Regions from separate parts of the Paenibacillus sp. FSL M7-1414 genome, predicted to be linked through region 1. Evidence: riboswitches for the same ligand, from Rfam matches in the RefSeq annotation. Region 1 holds a riboswitch; the other holds the start of a gene.

What was found. A riboswitch is a leader RNA that binds a small molecule or an ion and turns the genes downstream of it on or off. The one in region 1 is predicted to bind glycine.
Region 2: it holds a riboswitch for glycine, as region 1 does, so the genes downstream of both, sdaAB (L-serine ammonia-lyase, iron-sulfur-dependent subunit beta) here and gcvT (glycine cleavage system aminomethyltransferase GcvT) in region 1, are expected to answer to the same signal.

Annotation. Positions count from the first base shown of each region.
Region 1 covers NZ_JBBOOS010000001.1:5,320,349-5,328,348, forward strand. Annotated here, with positions in the region: gene MHH92_RS23090 (BglG family transcription antiterminator) at 1-483, opposite strand, end outside; gene MHH92_RS23095 (PTS mannitol transporter subunit IICB) at 522-1,976, opposite strand; gene gcvH (glycine cleavage system protein GcvH) at 2,396-2,788, opposite strand; glycine riboswitch at 3,132-3,254, shown strand; glycine riboswitch at 3,258-3,358, shown strand; gene gcvT (glycine cleavage system aminomethyltransferase GcvT) at 3,575-4,711, shown strand; gene gcvPA (aminomethyl-transferring glycine dehydrogenase subunit GcvPA) at 4,708-6,063, shown strand; gene gcvPB (aminomethyl-transferring glycine dehydrogenase subunit GcvPB) at 6,195-7,634, shown strand; gene ptsP (phosphoenolpyruvate--protein phosphotransferase) at 7,872-8,000, opposite strand, start outside.
Region 2 covers NZ_JBBOOS010000001.1:517,578-525,577, forward strand. Annotated here, with positions in the region: gene MHH92_RS02470 (sensor histidine kinase) at 1-106, shown strand, start outside; gene MHH92_RS02475 (LolA family protein) at 108-1,202, shown strand; gene MHH92_RS02480 (hypothetical protein) at 1,411-3,087, shown strand; glycine riboswitch at 3,222-3,346, shown strand; glycine riboswitch at 3,351-3,487, shown strand; gene sdaAB (L-serine ammonia-lyase, iron-sulfur-dependent subunit beta) at 3,625-4,314, shown strand; gene sdaAA (L-serine ammonia-lyase, iron-sulfur-dependent, subunit alpha) at 4,304-5,281, shown strand; gene MHH92_RS02495 (alpha-glycosidase) at 5,465-7,225, opposite strand; gene MHH92_RS02500 (response regulator transcription factor) at 7,454-8,000, shown strand, end outside.

The DNA.
Region 1 (8,000 bases):
GGCTGTGCGATGAATCGTCTCACTTCCGTTAATCTTGACGCCATATCCACGTCTGCGAACCAGCTTTAGTCCCGCCTGACGAATCCGTGACTCCAGATCGTCCAGATCAGTGGTTACGGTGGATACGGTCACTTTCAGATCCGAAGCCAAGGCGAGTAACTTTACAGGCTCCGGTTCATCCAGCAGGATGCAAAGCATGAAGAGCTTACGCTCTTCTGGCGTAAAATCTACATATTCTTTACCCTCTAGTTGCTGGCGCAATACAGCCAGATCATCGGAACCGGCATCGATTCGGATACCGGTTCCTGATTTTTTTTCCAGCTTCATGCCCAAAGGTTCAAGCCATTGTTCAATCATTTGCAGCTCCCGGTGAACCGTTCGGGTACTGACCTTTACTTCAACGGCGATTTCGCCGGCAGTGACTTCATGTGGATGCTCCAGCAGGAACTCCACGATTTCACGTTGTCTTTTGGTAATACTCATATCTCAGCCTCCGGCTCAGGGAAAACAAATGCGTGCAATTACTTCAGACGTTCAACGAGCGCATCGTATTCCGGGCTTTTTAGGAAGTTGTCGATGGATATATGTTCTGCGTTCGGCGCAACGGAGCGGGCACGATCGGTCAATACTTGTTGTGTGATCACCACGTCTGCATCCGGCGGGATATCACTGATAGCCGTATTGGTCACCGTAACGTCAATCCCCTCTGCCTTCATCTTCTTGCGTAGAATGGAAGCACCCATGGCACTTGACCCCATGCCTGCATCACAGGAGAAGACAATTTTCTTCACGTCTGTTTTGAAGGTAGAAGAAGCCATATCTGCGGCTCTGTCTGCTTCACTTTGATTAGCCGTAATACCAGCGTTTGGCAGGGTTCCTTGACTCTTCATGTCTTTCATCCGACTGGATGCGGACTCCAGATCTTCGTCCTTTTGTTTACCCGTTTTCAGCAACACTGCTGCAACCAGGAAAGAAACGACGGCTGCTACAAGCACCCCTGCGAACATCGGCAGGTATCCACCTTTTGGTGTTAAGAAGAAATACGCGATAATACTACCCGGTGATGGTGCTGAAACAAGTCCTGCTCCGGTGAGCATGAATGTTAATGTACCTGCGACGCCACCCGCAATTGCGGCAAGAATCAGAATCGGTCTCATCAGAATGTAAGGGAAGTAGATCTCATGAATTCCCCCGAAGAAATGAATGATTACGGCACCCGGTGCAGAAGATTTAGCCATTCCGCGTCCGAAGAAACAGTAAGCAAGTAAGATACCAAGTCCCGGACCCGGGTTTGATTCAAGCATGTATAATACGGATTTCCCTAATTCTCTCGCTTGATCTGTTGCAATCGGTGTCAGAATCCCGTGGTTGATTGCATTGTTCAGGAACAATACTTTACCTGGTTCGATGATTAGGTTGACCAGCGGCAGCAAACCAAGATTCATTAACCCTTGTACCCCGGCAGATAATACTTTGCTAATCGCTTCTACAGCAGGTCCGATGCCCAGTAGCGCAAAAATCCCCAAGATTCCGCCAATAATACCGGCTGAGAAGTTGTTAACCAGCATTTCAAATCCGGCTCTAATTTTACCTTCAATGGATTTATCGAACTTTTTGATAATCCATGCTGCCAGTGGTCCGGCAATCATGGCACCGAGGAACATCGGGATATCACTACCCACGATGACCCCGATGGTCATAATGGCACCCACGACACCACCACGCTGACCATGCACCATCGTACCTCCGGTGTAACCAATTAACAGTGGCAGCAAATATTTGATCATCGGATCAACTAGCTGTGCAAGCGTCTCGTTAGGGAACCAGCCTGTTGGAATGAACAGAGCCGTAATTAATCCCCAGGCGATGAACGCTCCCATATTTGGCATGACCATACCACTCAGGAATCGGCCAAAACGCTGAACACCTACCCGTAGCCCACCTTTGGAATTGGACGATTGGTCCAAATTACTCATTGTATTATCCTCCTTGGATCAAGTGATTATGATTTATGAAAGGGGTATCATTTCTCCCCTGCTGTAATCCTAAGCGAGAATGCTCTCCTGTTCAATGAAATGAAAGCGTACTTTCGTCATGAACAATGATGACAACATTAGGTTATGTAATCGTTTTACTTGATGCATAATGGCTGAACCCATTGGTACACAAGGATTTTCTTGCCTATGACTTTTGTCATTTCCAGAATCATTTTCTAAACTATAGCTTGGTCCAATCAGGTGATTTACATCCACAATCTGCTTCATTCCACATTCAAAACCATTCTTGGAAAGCACAAAAAACCTGTGCAAGCATCCGGCTCACACAGGTCGAAACAATATGAAGCTCATATCATTTAATTATAAAATATATGTTAATAAGTACAAGTTCGTTGATACTATTCTTCCGTATGTTTCCGATACGCGTCTGCATTCATCAATGTAGACAATGCTGCTGTCAGATCTCCCTCAACACGGATCTCAATCATCCAGCCTTCCTCGTAAGGAGAGCTGTTCACAAGTTCAGGTGAGTCCTGCAACGAATCATTCACCGCAATGATTGAACCAGTGACGGGAGAGAACAAGTCCGACACCGTTTTGACCGATTCGATCGTTCCAATGCTGTCCTCTGCTTTTACATTGGTTTCAAGGTCAGGCAATTCCACAAACACAATGTCACCCAGCTGATGCTGCGCGAACTCGGTAATGCCAATACGTACAGTATCCTCCCCTACGGTTTGCACCCATTCGTGCTCTTCACTGTACAGGAAATCACTTTTCAATTCGCTCATCGATATCCGCCTCGCTTTTCATTAATGAGTACATGCGTTCTTTGACCTTAACCTTTTTCCCAGAACATAGCGTATGATATTTTTGAATCAAATGTCAAGATACCTCACAATTTATTTGCTGAACACCTCTAAATCCTGTAACCGGATTACACTCTTTCTTCATATACTGGTGAATATTAGAATAGTAAGCGTAGTCTTTTTAAATATACGAACAATAACATAAAAAATAAAATAAATATTCGGTTTTAAATCATTATCTATGATATCGTTCTTGACATCGGTAGTGGATTCACGTTTTAATGAAAGGAGTAAATGTGTTTATTGGACTATGTTATACCCGCGGATGAATGTAAAGGGAGAGATTACCCGTGACACCCGATTCGGGATGTACATGAGGTAACGCCGAAGGAGTAAACCACCGATAAGCGGAGGTGAATCTCTCAGGCAAAAGGACTTTTACGGGACGCAACTCTGGAGAGCATCTATTCGCCCTGTGCGGGCGTTATGATCACCCAAGGGGAAACCTGCTGCACAACGCAGCGGGGTAACTCTCAGGTACAAGGGACAGAGCCTTAGAATACAGCGTGCTACTTGGCATGCCGATTCTTTGGCCTGTCCTTTTCCTTTTTCCCAAAAAACGAAAAACAGGATGTAGAATGGCGCTGCCATAGCTGCCTTACCATACTTATGTGATGAAAATATCTAGCTGAAAATTTAAAAATACCCTGGTTCATTGATCCACGATTGTATATCCGGCCGGCTGACGGCCCATGACGAGGTGATTTGATGTCTGATTTGCTTAGAACACCACTCTTCCCACTATATCAGCAATATGAAGGCGTACGGTGCATTGATTTTGGAGGCTGGGAGCTTCCCGTACAATTTAGCGGAATCCAGAAAGAACATGAAGCGGTACGCGAGCGTGCTGGACTGTTTGATGTATCCCATATGGGCGAATTCACTGTACAGGGTGAGCAGGCTGAAGTTTTTTTGCAACAAATGATGACTAATGATGTGACCACGCTGGTTCCCGGTCAAGCCCAGTACACCCTGATGTGTTATCCAGATGGCGGTGTGGTGGATGATCTGCTCGTGTATAAGCTGGAAGATCAGCATTATATGCTTGTGGTTAACGCCTCCAACATCGACAAGGATTGGGCGTGGCTGCAAGAGCACTTGATCCCCGGCGTAAGCATGACCAATGATTCGGAGCAGACGGCGCTACTCGCCTTGCAAGGTCCACTGGCTGTAGACATTATCGGGAAAGTTACAGATACGGATGTAAGCTCGATTGAACCGTTTCGTTTTGTGCAGGATGCTGAAGTATGTGGAGTAAAATTACTGTTGTCCCGTACCGGTTATACCGGTGAAGATGGCTTTGAGCTATATGTTCCTGCAGATCAGGCCGCTGTGGTCTGGAATGGGTTAATGCAAGCCGGTGAAGGTCACGGACTTGTACCGACAGGCCTCGGTGCTCGGGATACACTGCGCTTTGAAGCAAAGCTCCCTCTGTATGGACAGGAATTGTCGGCAACTATCTCTCCGCTTGAGGCTGGTGTTGGCATGTTTGTGAAGCTGAATGCCGGACCTTTTATCGGACACGAAGCCTTGTTACAGCAAAAAACTGACGGGCCCGCCCGCAAACTGGTCGGCATCGAAGTGTTGGAGCGCGGTATTCCCCGCCCCCACTATCCGATTTACGCCGAAGGCGTACAGATTGGTGAAGTGACAACAGGCACGCAATCACCTACATTGAAGCGTAATCTGGGGCTTGCCCTCATCGACAGCAAATACGCTGCGCTGGGAACCCCGCTTGAGATTGAGATCCGCGGCAAGAAACTAAAAGCCGAGGTCGTGAAGACCCCTTTTCATAAACGGACACGTACGTCGAAGACACCTACTCAAGGAGCTGATCAAGCATGAGCAAGCACCGTTACATTCCCATGACTGAACAAGATCAGAGCGCCATGCTCGCAACCATCGGTGTGGATACGCTGGAGGATCTGTTTCAGGACATTCCAAAAGAGATTCGTTATCAGGGCGAGCTGCCCGTATCCTCCAAACTTGATGAATATGCGCTGACACGTCACATGTCCAAACAAGCTGGCGCCAACGCCAATTTCGAAACACACGCCAGCTTCCTCGGCGCTGGCATATATGATCATCATGTTCCTTCCGTCATCAATCATGTCATTTCCCGTTCCGAGTTTTACACTGCCTACACACCTTATCAGCCTGAGATCAGCCAAGGTGAACTACAGGCCATTTTCGAATTTCAATCCTACATCTGTGAATTAACCGGTATGGCTGTAGCCAATGCCAGCATGTATGACGGCGCAACGGCTTTTGCGGAAGCCGGTAATCTGGCCGCAGCGGCAACTCGTCGCAAACAGCTCATCGTATCCCGTACCGTTCATCCGGAAGCCCGTCAGGTATTGCAGGCATATGCGCACGGACTCCGTCTGGAGATTGTCGAGATTGGCTATAAGGATGGCGTCACTGACTGGGATGCCCTGCAAACCGCCATATCAGACGATACCGCTGCTGTCATGATCCAGAGTCCGAACTTCTTTGGTGCCGTGGAAAATGTGAAGCAGGCTGCCGACCTCGTGCATGCGCACAAGGGCCTGCTCGTTGTAAGTGCCAACCCGCTATCGCTGGGTCTGCTGGAAGCCCCAGGCAAGCTGGGTGCCGACATCGTTGTAGGTGATGCGCAGCCCCTCGGCATCGCCGCTTCACTCGGCGGTCCGACATGCGGATATTTCGCAGTATCCCAGCCTCATATGCGCCGAATTCCTGGCCGAATTGTAGGCCAAACAACCGATCGCAATGGCAAGCGTGGTTTTGTACTGACATTGCAAGCACGTGAACAGCACATCCGACGCGAAAAGGCGACATCCAACATCTGTTCCAACCAGGCTTTGCTTGCACTCAGCGCATCTGTATATATGTCCATCATGGGTAAACAAGGAATGATTGATGTCGCGGATCTGAATTTGCAAAAGAGTCATTACACCCTCAATACATTAACTGCGATTTCTGGAGTTAGCCTTACTTTTAATGCACCAACATTTAATGAGTTTGTTATTAAGCTTCCTGAAGGAACCGACGTGGATACTCTTCAGTTGAAACTGCTGGATGCGGGCTTTATTGGTGGTTACGAACTCGGACGTGATTACCCGGAGCTTGCCGGACATATGCTGATTGCTGTTACCGAACGGCGCACTAAGGAAGAGATTGACGAATTCGCACGAGCATTGGAGGGATCGCTGTGACTCAGGAAACGACGACGACAACATCGGTACAAGGACAATCGGAAACAGGTACCTCTGTCTCCACTTCGGTTCAACCTGAGAAGGATACAACATTTAGTGCACAGACCTTATCTCCTGCTTCGGAACAATCATTGATTTTTGAACTCAGCAGCCCTGGACGTGTCGCTTATTCCTTGCCAGAATGTGACGTTCCTCGTCAGGCTGCCGATACGTTGATTCCCCGGGAAATGCTCCGTTCGGAAGCAGCAGCACTGCCGGAAGTGTTTGAGGTCGATGTTATTCGACACTATACCGCTCTGTCCCGCCGCAACTTCGGCGTAGATAACGGATTCTATCCACTGGGCTCTTGTACGATGAAATACAATCCGAAGATCAATGAGGATGTTGCCCGTTATAATGGATTCGCCAAAATCCATCCGTACCAGCATGAATCCAGCATTCAAGGTGCACTAGAACTGTTATATACGTTGCAAAACGACCTTGCAGGTCTGACAGGTATGGACGCTGTGACCTTGCAACCAGCAGCTGGTGCCCATGGAGAATGGACTGGACTTATGATGATTCGTGCCTACCACGAAGGTCGTGGCGAACAACGTACCAAAGTCATCGTGCCCGATTCTTCGCATGGTACCAACCCGGCAAGTGCAACCGTTGCAGGATTTGAAACTGTGACGATTCCATCCCGCGCAGACGGACTGGTCGATCTGGACGCACTCCGTGCAGCAGTCGGTTCGGATACGGCAGCATTGATGCTGACAAACCCGAATACACTTGGTCTGTTTGAGAAAGACATTCAGGAGATTGCATCCATCGTACACCAGGCTGGTGGCTTGTTGTATTACGACGGAGCCAACTCCAATGCCATTATGGGCATTACCCGTCCGGGTGATATGGGCTTTGACGTGGTGCATCTGAACTTGCACAAAACGATGAGTACGCCACATGGCGGTGGTGGACCTGGCGCCGGACCAGTCGGTGTGAAGAGTCGTTTAGTTCCGTTCCTGCCTAAGCCCATGGTTATCAAAAATGATGATGGTATGTATGCATTCGATCGTGAAGGCGATCAATCCATTGGCCGGGTGAAAGCCTACTACGGTAACTTCGGTATATTGGTACGTGCCTATGCCTACATTCGCACCTATGGACCGGAAGGCTTGCGCCGTGTCTCTGAATGTGCGGTACTGAATGCTAATTATATGATGGCCCGCCTCGCACCATACTACGAGATTCCGTATCCGGGTGTATGCAAACATGAATTTGTCATGTCTGGTCGGGGTTTGAAGCAATACGGTGTGCGCACACTTGATGTTGCCAAGCGATTGCTTGATTTTGGATATCACCCGCCTACGGTGTACTTCCCGCTCAACGTGGAGGAATGCATCATGATCGAACCGACAGAAACCGAGAGCAAAGAAACGCTGGATGGCTTCATTGATACGATGATACGGATTGCCAAAGAAGCGGAAGAGACACCTGAATTGGTACTGAACGCACCTTACGGAACACCGGTCACTCGTCTGGATGAAACCACCGCCGCTCGCAAACCTGTACTGAACTGCGCGTGCAGTTAAGCACTAAGTGTATTACTAATCATGCTCTTGCTGATGTTAACTACACCAGTAAGAGCATTTTTTTGGCTAGACATTACAGGACCTTTCTCCTCCTACTCCCCTTCTAATTCCTATACGTTCGAGCAACAAAAAAAGCCAGTACCCGCTGTAACAGCGGATACCGGCAAAATCGCTGCATCAATGCAGCTCATTATCGGAAAAAGAAAAACCTCAAATCCGGAGGAAACCCCGGCAAAATTACGCTTGAATGCTTTGAACCAATTCAACAACTTGTTCAGCCGTTTGCATATCCAGAGCTTTAGCAGCCAGTTCCTGCATATCCGCACGGGACAGCTTGGTGATCTGACTACGAGCTGGCAGAATGGA
Region 2 (8,000 bases), 4.8 Mb from region 1:
AAAGCACGGAGGGGATATGCGCATGTGGTCATACGAAGGATATGGAACGCTGGCAGCATGCCGATTGCCTGAACATGGAGAATGTAAACGCAGAGAGGGTGGATAAGATGATGAAAAAAGGATGGATGATGCTGGGTACTGCTGTGTTGGCAGGCGCCCTGCTTGGAGGTTGCGCGGAGAAGGATATGCTGGCTATGTCAGGAGATGAGATGATTGAGAAGGTTGTCTCAGCAGAAACAGAACCCGCCTCGTATTATGCGGAAGGAGTGATGAAGATATGGGCGGATGACAAGCTGACTAACACGATGCAAATTAAGGAATGGGTAGATGGTGAAACCGGACGAAAGCGCACGGAAACATCAGAGAATGGCAATGTCAGTTACGCAGTTAATGATGGAAAGAAGATCATCATATATGAAAAAGAAACAGGGGCAGCATATTCCATGGATGCATCATCCGTGTCACAACAACCTAATCAAACCCAGAAGCAAATATTGCTCGATCAACTAGAGCGGTTACGTACTACGCATGATGTGAATATGATGGGACAGGAGAAACTTTATGGACAGGACGTCATTCATATTGAATTGACACCAAAAGAAGAAGGCGCATTCTCCATATCTTCAGAGTATTGGGTAGATCCCAAAACGTGGATGATTGTCAAAGTAAACAGCGCGTATGGGGATGGAAAATCAGAAATGGTCTATGATCCGATTCAGTATGACCCTGAATTCACAAAGGATACTTTCGTAATTGACATCCCTAAGGAGGTCGATGTGAAGGACTTGGACGATATGATGCAGAATTCCGAAGTGACCCTAGAGGAAGCGGAAAAAGCGTTGGAACAGCCGTTCCTACAGGACATGAGTGGAGAATTCGAACTATCACGGATCGAAATGTCTACATCGCGCGGTGAGCTGAGCAGAGATGAAGTAACCTTGTATTATGTAAGTAACGACAAGGTAGAAGTCAGCCTGACGGTATTCAAGATGCCGGAAGAAAATGTGGACGATACACTAATACCGGATGAAGCCGAGATTAAGGTTCGTAACACCGAGGGTTCATATATGAAGAGCATTCGGAACATATCATGGAGTGAGAATGGCTTGCGGTACTCCATCATGGGTGAAAACGAAGGATGGACAAAGGCAAAGCTGCAAGCTTGGGCGGAAGAACTGACCCTTACCAATCCGTCTAGATGAGCTAAAGAATAATAATAAGGTTGCCGCAGAAACGAAGCGGCAGCTTTTTTTGTATATTCTCCTTTTGGTGTGGTGGATATCTATTCGATCTCCGTTCAGTCCATTCCAAAAAGGCAAGAGGGCAACTTCACGTTTACAGTTCAATATGCATATTTATAGGAGACAATCTTGATTTGGTGATGGAGGCAGGAGAAGGGGGCATCGCAGGATGGCTGTTTTATCAACAGGGCCAATTGAAAATAATATAGTGGTGGGAAGCGGCGAGCGTCCTACACAGAGAATTACAGTGAAATTAGACAATCGGAGTCTCACTAGTTTCTCTACCGTTCTGGTTCAAGGCTATTATTTGAATGGTGTTCGCACACTATACGTTGAGGAATTGTTTAATGTTTTGCCTAACCAGGTTATAACAAAAGACTATTATGCAGATTTGGATGCATTTGAGTTTATATTTACCACAGGTGATGATGCGGAGGATGAAGTTCAGATTTCCGTATGGGGGAAAAACCAGAACGGTCAACTGGTAACGGCACATCGTTTGGTGTCTGAGGAATTGTTAGGAGCGGACCTCGGTCTAGTCGGGGTAACGGGTGCGACTGGAGCTACAGGGACAGCAGGGGTTGCGGGAACAACTGGTCCTACAGGGGCTACAGGTGTTACAGGACTGACAGGAGTTACTGGTCCTCCTGGAGGAACTACGGGATCGACGGGAGAGACCGGTGTCACTGGGACCACGGGGGAGACAGGATCTACCGGAGTGACAGGAGTCACGGGCGCTACTGGAAGTACGGGGACCACAGGAGAGACAGGGCTTACGGGAGTGACGGGTATTACTGGGAGTACAGGAATAACAGGAACGACTGGAGTCACCGGGAGCACAGGGGAGACAGGGTCTACTGGAGCCACAGGTGTCACCGGTAGTACGGGAATAACAGGAACGACTGGGGCTACAGGTGCGACAGGCGTAACGGGTGCGACCGGAGTTACTGGAGATACGGGAGAGACAGGCGTAACGGGTGCGACCGGAGTTACTGGAGATACGGGAGAGACAGGCGTAACGGGGACGACAGGAGTTACTGGAGATACGGGAGCGACAGGCGTAACGGGGACGACCGGAGTCACTGGTGTTACAGGCGCAACAGGCGTAACGGGGACGACCGGAGTTACTGGAGATACGGGAGTGACAGGCGTAACGGGGACGACCGGAGTTACTGGAGATACGGGCGCGACAGGACTTACAGGAACGACCGGAGTTACTGGGGCTACAGGTGCAACAGGCGTAACAGGGGCGACTGGAGATACTGGTGTTACAGGTGCAACCGGATTGACGGGAGCAACAGGAGTCACTGGAGATACAGGCGCAACGGGAGTAACAGGGACGACCGGAGTCACTGGTATTACAGGTGCGACAGGCGTAACGGGGACGACCGGAGTCACAGGGGTTACAGGTGCAACAGGAGCTACTGGATCGACAGCAGCTTCTGCCCCTGCGGATTCTTCCTTGTTTGCTGATAGCCAGACCACGGCGTTGGGTCTTTCATTAGTAGCTGAAACGACGATTCAGACACTTAATGTACCTGTAGTGGCAGGTCAACGCGTGAAAATCGATAATAGTACACAAATAGCAATAGTTGTAGGGGCTAACTGGAGTATTGCGTATAACATTAATCTGAGACGTAATGGAGTTTTAATTAATCAATTGCAGCTCTCACGAAGCGGTAATGCTTCGGGAACGTTGAGGTTTCTTTCCTCCAACACTTACGTGGATACATCCCCGGCTACAACGACTAATGCATACACGATAAGTATCCAATTTACGACAACTAGCAACGTCACGAGTGCCTCAGCGGAAGTGAGAAATATTAATGCTATTCGTTTCAGTTAAAATAGACATCGAACTTATGATAATTACACGTTACTTTTGTTGACATATATGATATTGTACATTACTCTATGGGTATACACGATCAAAAACTTAGAAATGTACCAATTCGAATCGAATTAAAATAATACAGCGGATGATAACGAGCGGGAGAGACCTGGGTTAGCCGAGCAATATGGCTAGTGTTCAGGCACCGAAGGAGCAAGCTGCTGCGCACCCGGCGCAGTGGTTAATCTCTCAGGTAAATGTACCATCGTTGGACGCAACTCTGGAGAGTGCGCGAACTGCGCCACCCAAGGGGTATATGATCAGTCAGCCCGGTGAACTTGTCTGTAATCGCAGGCAGTGCACCCTTGTCGTGAGACACTGCTGATCGTGAAACTCTCAGGTATCGAGGACAGAGAGAGGGCCTAAGGCCTTCTTCTGTCCTTTTTTGATGTCATCATATCTAAATAAGGGACATTGTGGATGAAACTCCTGGATCGAAATGACGAATACATTTTACAAATATGAATCATGATTAATAATGGAGGGTTACAAGTGCGATTTAAAGATGTTTTCTCAATTATTGGTCCATCGATGACGGGGCCTTCAAGTTCACATACAGCTGGTGCGGCAAGGTTAGGAAGAATTGCTCGGCAGTGGCTAGGATGTACGCCAGATCGTGCCCGGCTGACCCTGTACGGTTCATTTGCAGATACGTATCAGGGGCACGGAACAGATTTGGCACTGATCGGTGGTCTGCTGGATTATGTCACAGATGATCCGCGTATCCCGGATGCAGAGCAATACGCAGAGGAAGCGGGCATGGAGGTTGAGTTTTATACAAGTGGCCTACCTGCTCCTCATCCAAATACGGTCAAAATTGAGTTGTGGCATGGAGAACGTGCCTGCTCCTTAATCGGTGCATCCATTGGTGGTGGGAGCGTATCCGTGCATTCGATGAATGATTTTCGTGTTCAGATTAGTGGTGAGTTTCCAACACTCGTTCTGCGACATGCGGACAAAGCAGGGGTGCTTGCATCGGTAACGTCCACGATCAGTTCATCCGGGGTTAACATCGGGTATATGCAGGTGGACCGGAAAGCCCGTGATGGCGAAGCACTTACCGCGATGGAAATGGATGGCGTGCCTAATCCTGATATGCTCAAGCGTCTAAGGGAGCTGGACCATGTATTGGACATTCGTGTCATTGATTTGAAGAGAGGAGTTGATTCGGATGCGGTTTAAACATTTGCACGAACTGAATACGATCTGTACAGCAGAATCCAAAACCATTGCTCAGCTGATGATCGAGGAGCAAGTTCAGGAGACCAATACACCGGAAGCGGATGTTGTGAAACAGATGTGTGAATATTATCAGGTGATGAAGAAAGCGGTACGCAAAGGGTTAACGGAAGATACGACATCACGCAGTGGATTAACAGGTGGAGACGGGAAAAAAATGGCCGAGTACATTCGCAAAGGTGAGACTTGTTCAGGAGATGCTTCCGCACTTGCCATGGCGTATGCCCTGTGTGTATCTGAAGTGAATGCCTCCATGGGTCGGATCGTGGCAACACCAACAGCCGGTTCCTGCGGCATTATCCCGGGTGTGTTTATTAGCTCACAGGAGCGGTTTGGCTGGACGGACGAACATTTGGTGAACGGGTTGTTCTGTGCGGGAGCGATTGGTTATGTTATCGCCAACAATTCATTTATCTCCGGCGCCGAAGGTGGCTGTCAGGCGGAAGTGGGTTCCGCTATCGGCATGGCTGCGGGTGCCATGGTTGAACTGCGTGGAGGTACACCGGAACAGGTTGTTCATGCCGTTGGTTTGGCGTTAAAAAATACACTGGGCCTTATCTGCGATCCGGTCGCAGGCCTTGTTGAAATCCCATGCATCGTCCGTAATGGACTGGGTGCAGTTACGGCGCTGGCTGCGGCTGATATGGCCCTGGCCGGAGTGCGTAGTGCCATTCCTTCAGACGAAGTCATCGATGTCATGCTGGAAGTAGGCAGTGCAATGCCGAGCCGACATCGGGAGACAGCCCAAGGTGGACTGGCCCAGACACCAACAGGCCGCAAAATGATGCAAAAGCTGGCTAAACCAAAGGCAAAGCGTGCCGAGCCTGAGCCGGAGTCGAAGCCAGCGGATTCTGACACAACTACAAGTGGGGCGGACAATGCTCAAGTGGACAAGGGTACTCAGGTTTAAGCTGAACCGGGACCACCGATATATAAATCAGTGACATTATGATGTATAACGGCGAATACAAAAATACAAAAACAAGCGTCCGCGAACCCGAATCCGGGTTATGCAGGACGCTTGTTTTATGCTACCAGATGAAGCGAAGTTAGGATACTTATATTTGACTTCAGATGAATGTGTATTATGACTCTAGTTCTGGCTCACAGCCGTACTCAGTACGGCATATCCATACGCGGGCAATTCAATGGCGAGTACGCCATCTTCCTTGGCGGTACGATGGTTTCCGCCGAATAACTCGGTCCATTCCTCGTCACCGGCCTCCAGCTCGACAATAGCCGTCTCTTCTGATCGATTGAACAGAACCAGAATGCGTTCCTCTTCATTTTGTCGCTCAAATACCAGTTGGCTGCCATCGGGACGAGCCTGCAGGAAACGAACGGTGCCTTCTGCACGCAGGGCAGGATGCGCATGACGCAGGGAGATCAGTTTCTGATAAAAGTCGAACAGCTCTCGGTCTTGCTTCGCTTCATCCCATTCCATGCATTTACGGCAGCCCGGATCGTGTTCGCCGTCCATGCCAATCTCGTCTCCGTAATAGATGCACGGCGCGCCCATATAACTGAACTGGAATAACGCAGCCAGCTTCATCTTGCGCTGGTCGCCTTCACACAGCGTGAGCAGCCGCGGAGTATCGTGGCTGTCGAGCAAGTTAAACGCCACTTCGCTGGCCTGAAGCGGATAACGGGATAACTGTCGCCCGATGGAGTTTGCGAACTGTTCGGCGTGCATCGTATTTTTCACAAAGAATGCATTCACGGCATCGGTAAACGGATAGTTCATGGACGCATCGAACTGGTCGCCTTGCAGCCAGGAGGAAGACTCGTTCCATACTTCGCCCAGAATGTAGGCATCCGGATTAGCGGCTTTGACTACACGGCGGAAATCACGCCAGAATGCATCGTCCACTTCGTCTGCCACATCCAGCCGCCATCCGTCCGCGCCCACTTCCTTAATCCAGTACTCGGCAACCTCCAGCAGATAAGCCTTAACCTCGGAATTCTCCGTATTCAGCTTTGGCATGTGCGCTTCGAATCCGAAGGTCTCATACGTAGGAATGCCGTCCTTCACGTCCAGTGGGAATTCGTGTACATGGAACCAGTCCTTATATTTGGATTGTTCTCCGTTCTTCTGCACATCCGCAAACGGCGCAAATGTCTTCCCGGAATGGTTGAACACAGCATCCAGAAGTACGCGAATTCCACGTGCGTGGCACAGCTCGACCAGTCGTTTCACGGTATCTGCGTCACCAAAGTGCCGGTCTACCCGCAGGTAGTCTTCTGTATCGTATTTGTGATTGGTGGTGGCTTCAAAGATGGGGGTGAAGTAGATCGCATTAATGCCAAGATCGCTGATGTAATCCAGATGATCGATCACGCCCTGAAGGTCACCGCCGAAGAAATTGAAAGGTGTCGGCTCACCACCCCACGGCTCTACCTTTTCCGGACTAATATCCGGGTTGCCGTTGGCGAATCGTTCAGGGAAAATCTGATAGAACACTGCATCTTTAACCCATGCAGGGGGTGTGAATACAGCTCCGGCATGAATATAAGGGAACTGGAACATACGACCCGGATCGTCTGGTTCTTTTTCCTGGAAGTCCGTCTCGGTCATCCAGATCTGTTCGTCTCCGTTTTTGAGCAGAAAAGAGTACTTCAGTCGGTGGTAGGGAGGTTTCACCTCACCCTCGAAGTAATCGAACATGGAGTCAGAGGTGAACTTTGTTAAGGGAACCAGCGCTTTGGTTGCATCCCACGCATATTTATCCCCGGTCAGGGCATGTACCTCGGTCAGATCATTCTTTTTGGTACGCAGGCGCAGGTGGATTGTATTTTGGTCATAGGCATAGGCCCAGTTTCGTTTCGGTTGATGATAGATGGCTTCCAGCAGCATAATGAAATTCCTCCCGTCAGGTGTAGAACTGATATGTACTTGGTAGACTTGATTAATATGACATTCCCAACGTTAATGGATAAGCTATAATTAGCATGTGTGGTAACGTAAAGGACTTCAACATTTGCTCAACAAGACATGAATCCATATGTTATAGACAGCTTTTATCATGATGATGCTCAGATATATCATTAACCCAATGGGGGCAGAAAGGAAACGAATATTCGGATGAAAACCAAACTGTTATATATTGAAGACGATACGGAAATTGCGACTTGGGTCAGAGCCGATCTGGAGGAGCGCGGTTATGAGGTGGTATGGCTCGGCAGTGGTGAAGGCGCAGCGGAGGCTGCTGTCGGTTGCTCACTCATTATTCTGGATGTCATGCTGCCTGGGCTGGATGGATTTACGGTGGGCCAACGACTGAAAAAAGAACATCCCGCAGTGCCCATTGTCATGCTCTCGGCCAGAACGTCCATTGACGACAAGTTGCACGGTCTTGATTTTGCCGATGACTATGTGACCAAACCATTTCACCCCGATGAACTGGCTGCCCGGATTGAGGTTCAACTGCGTAAGGCGGGAACTGCGGTCTCATCGGATACAGCCCTGAAGCTGGATCATCTCTCCATCTATGAGAAGGACAATCGGATTGTCAATGAGGAGACGGGGGATGAGATTATTTTATCGGGAAAACAGTTCCACATCTTCGCCTACCTGCTACGACATATGGGCATGATTCGAACCAAAGAGCAGATCTATGAAGCCGTCTGGA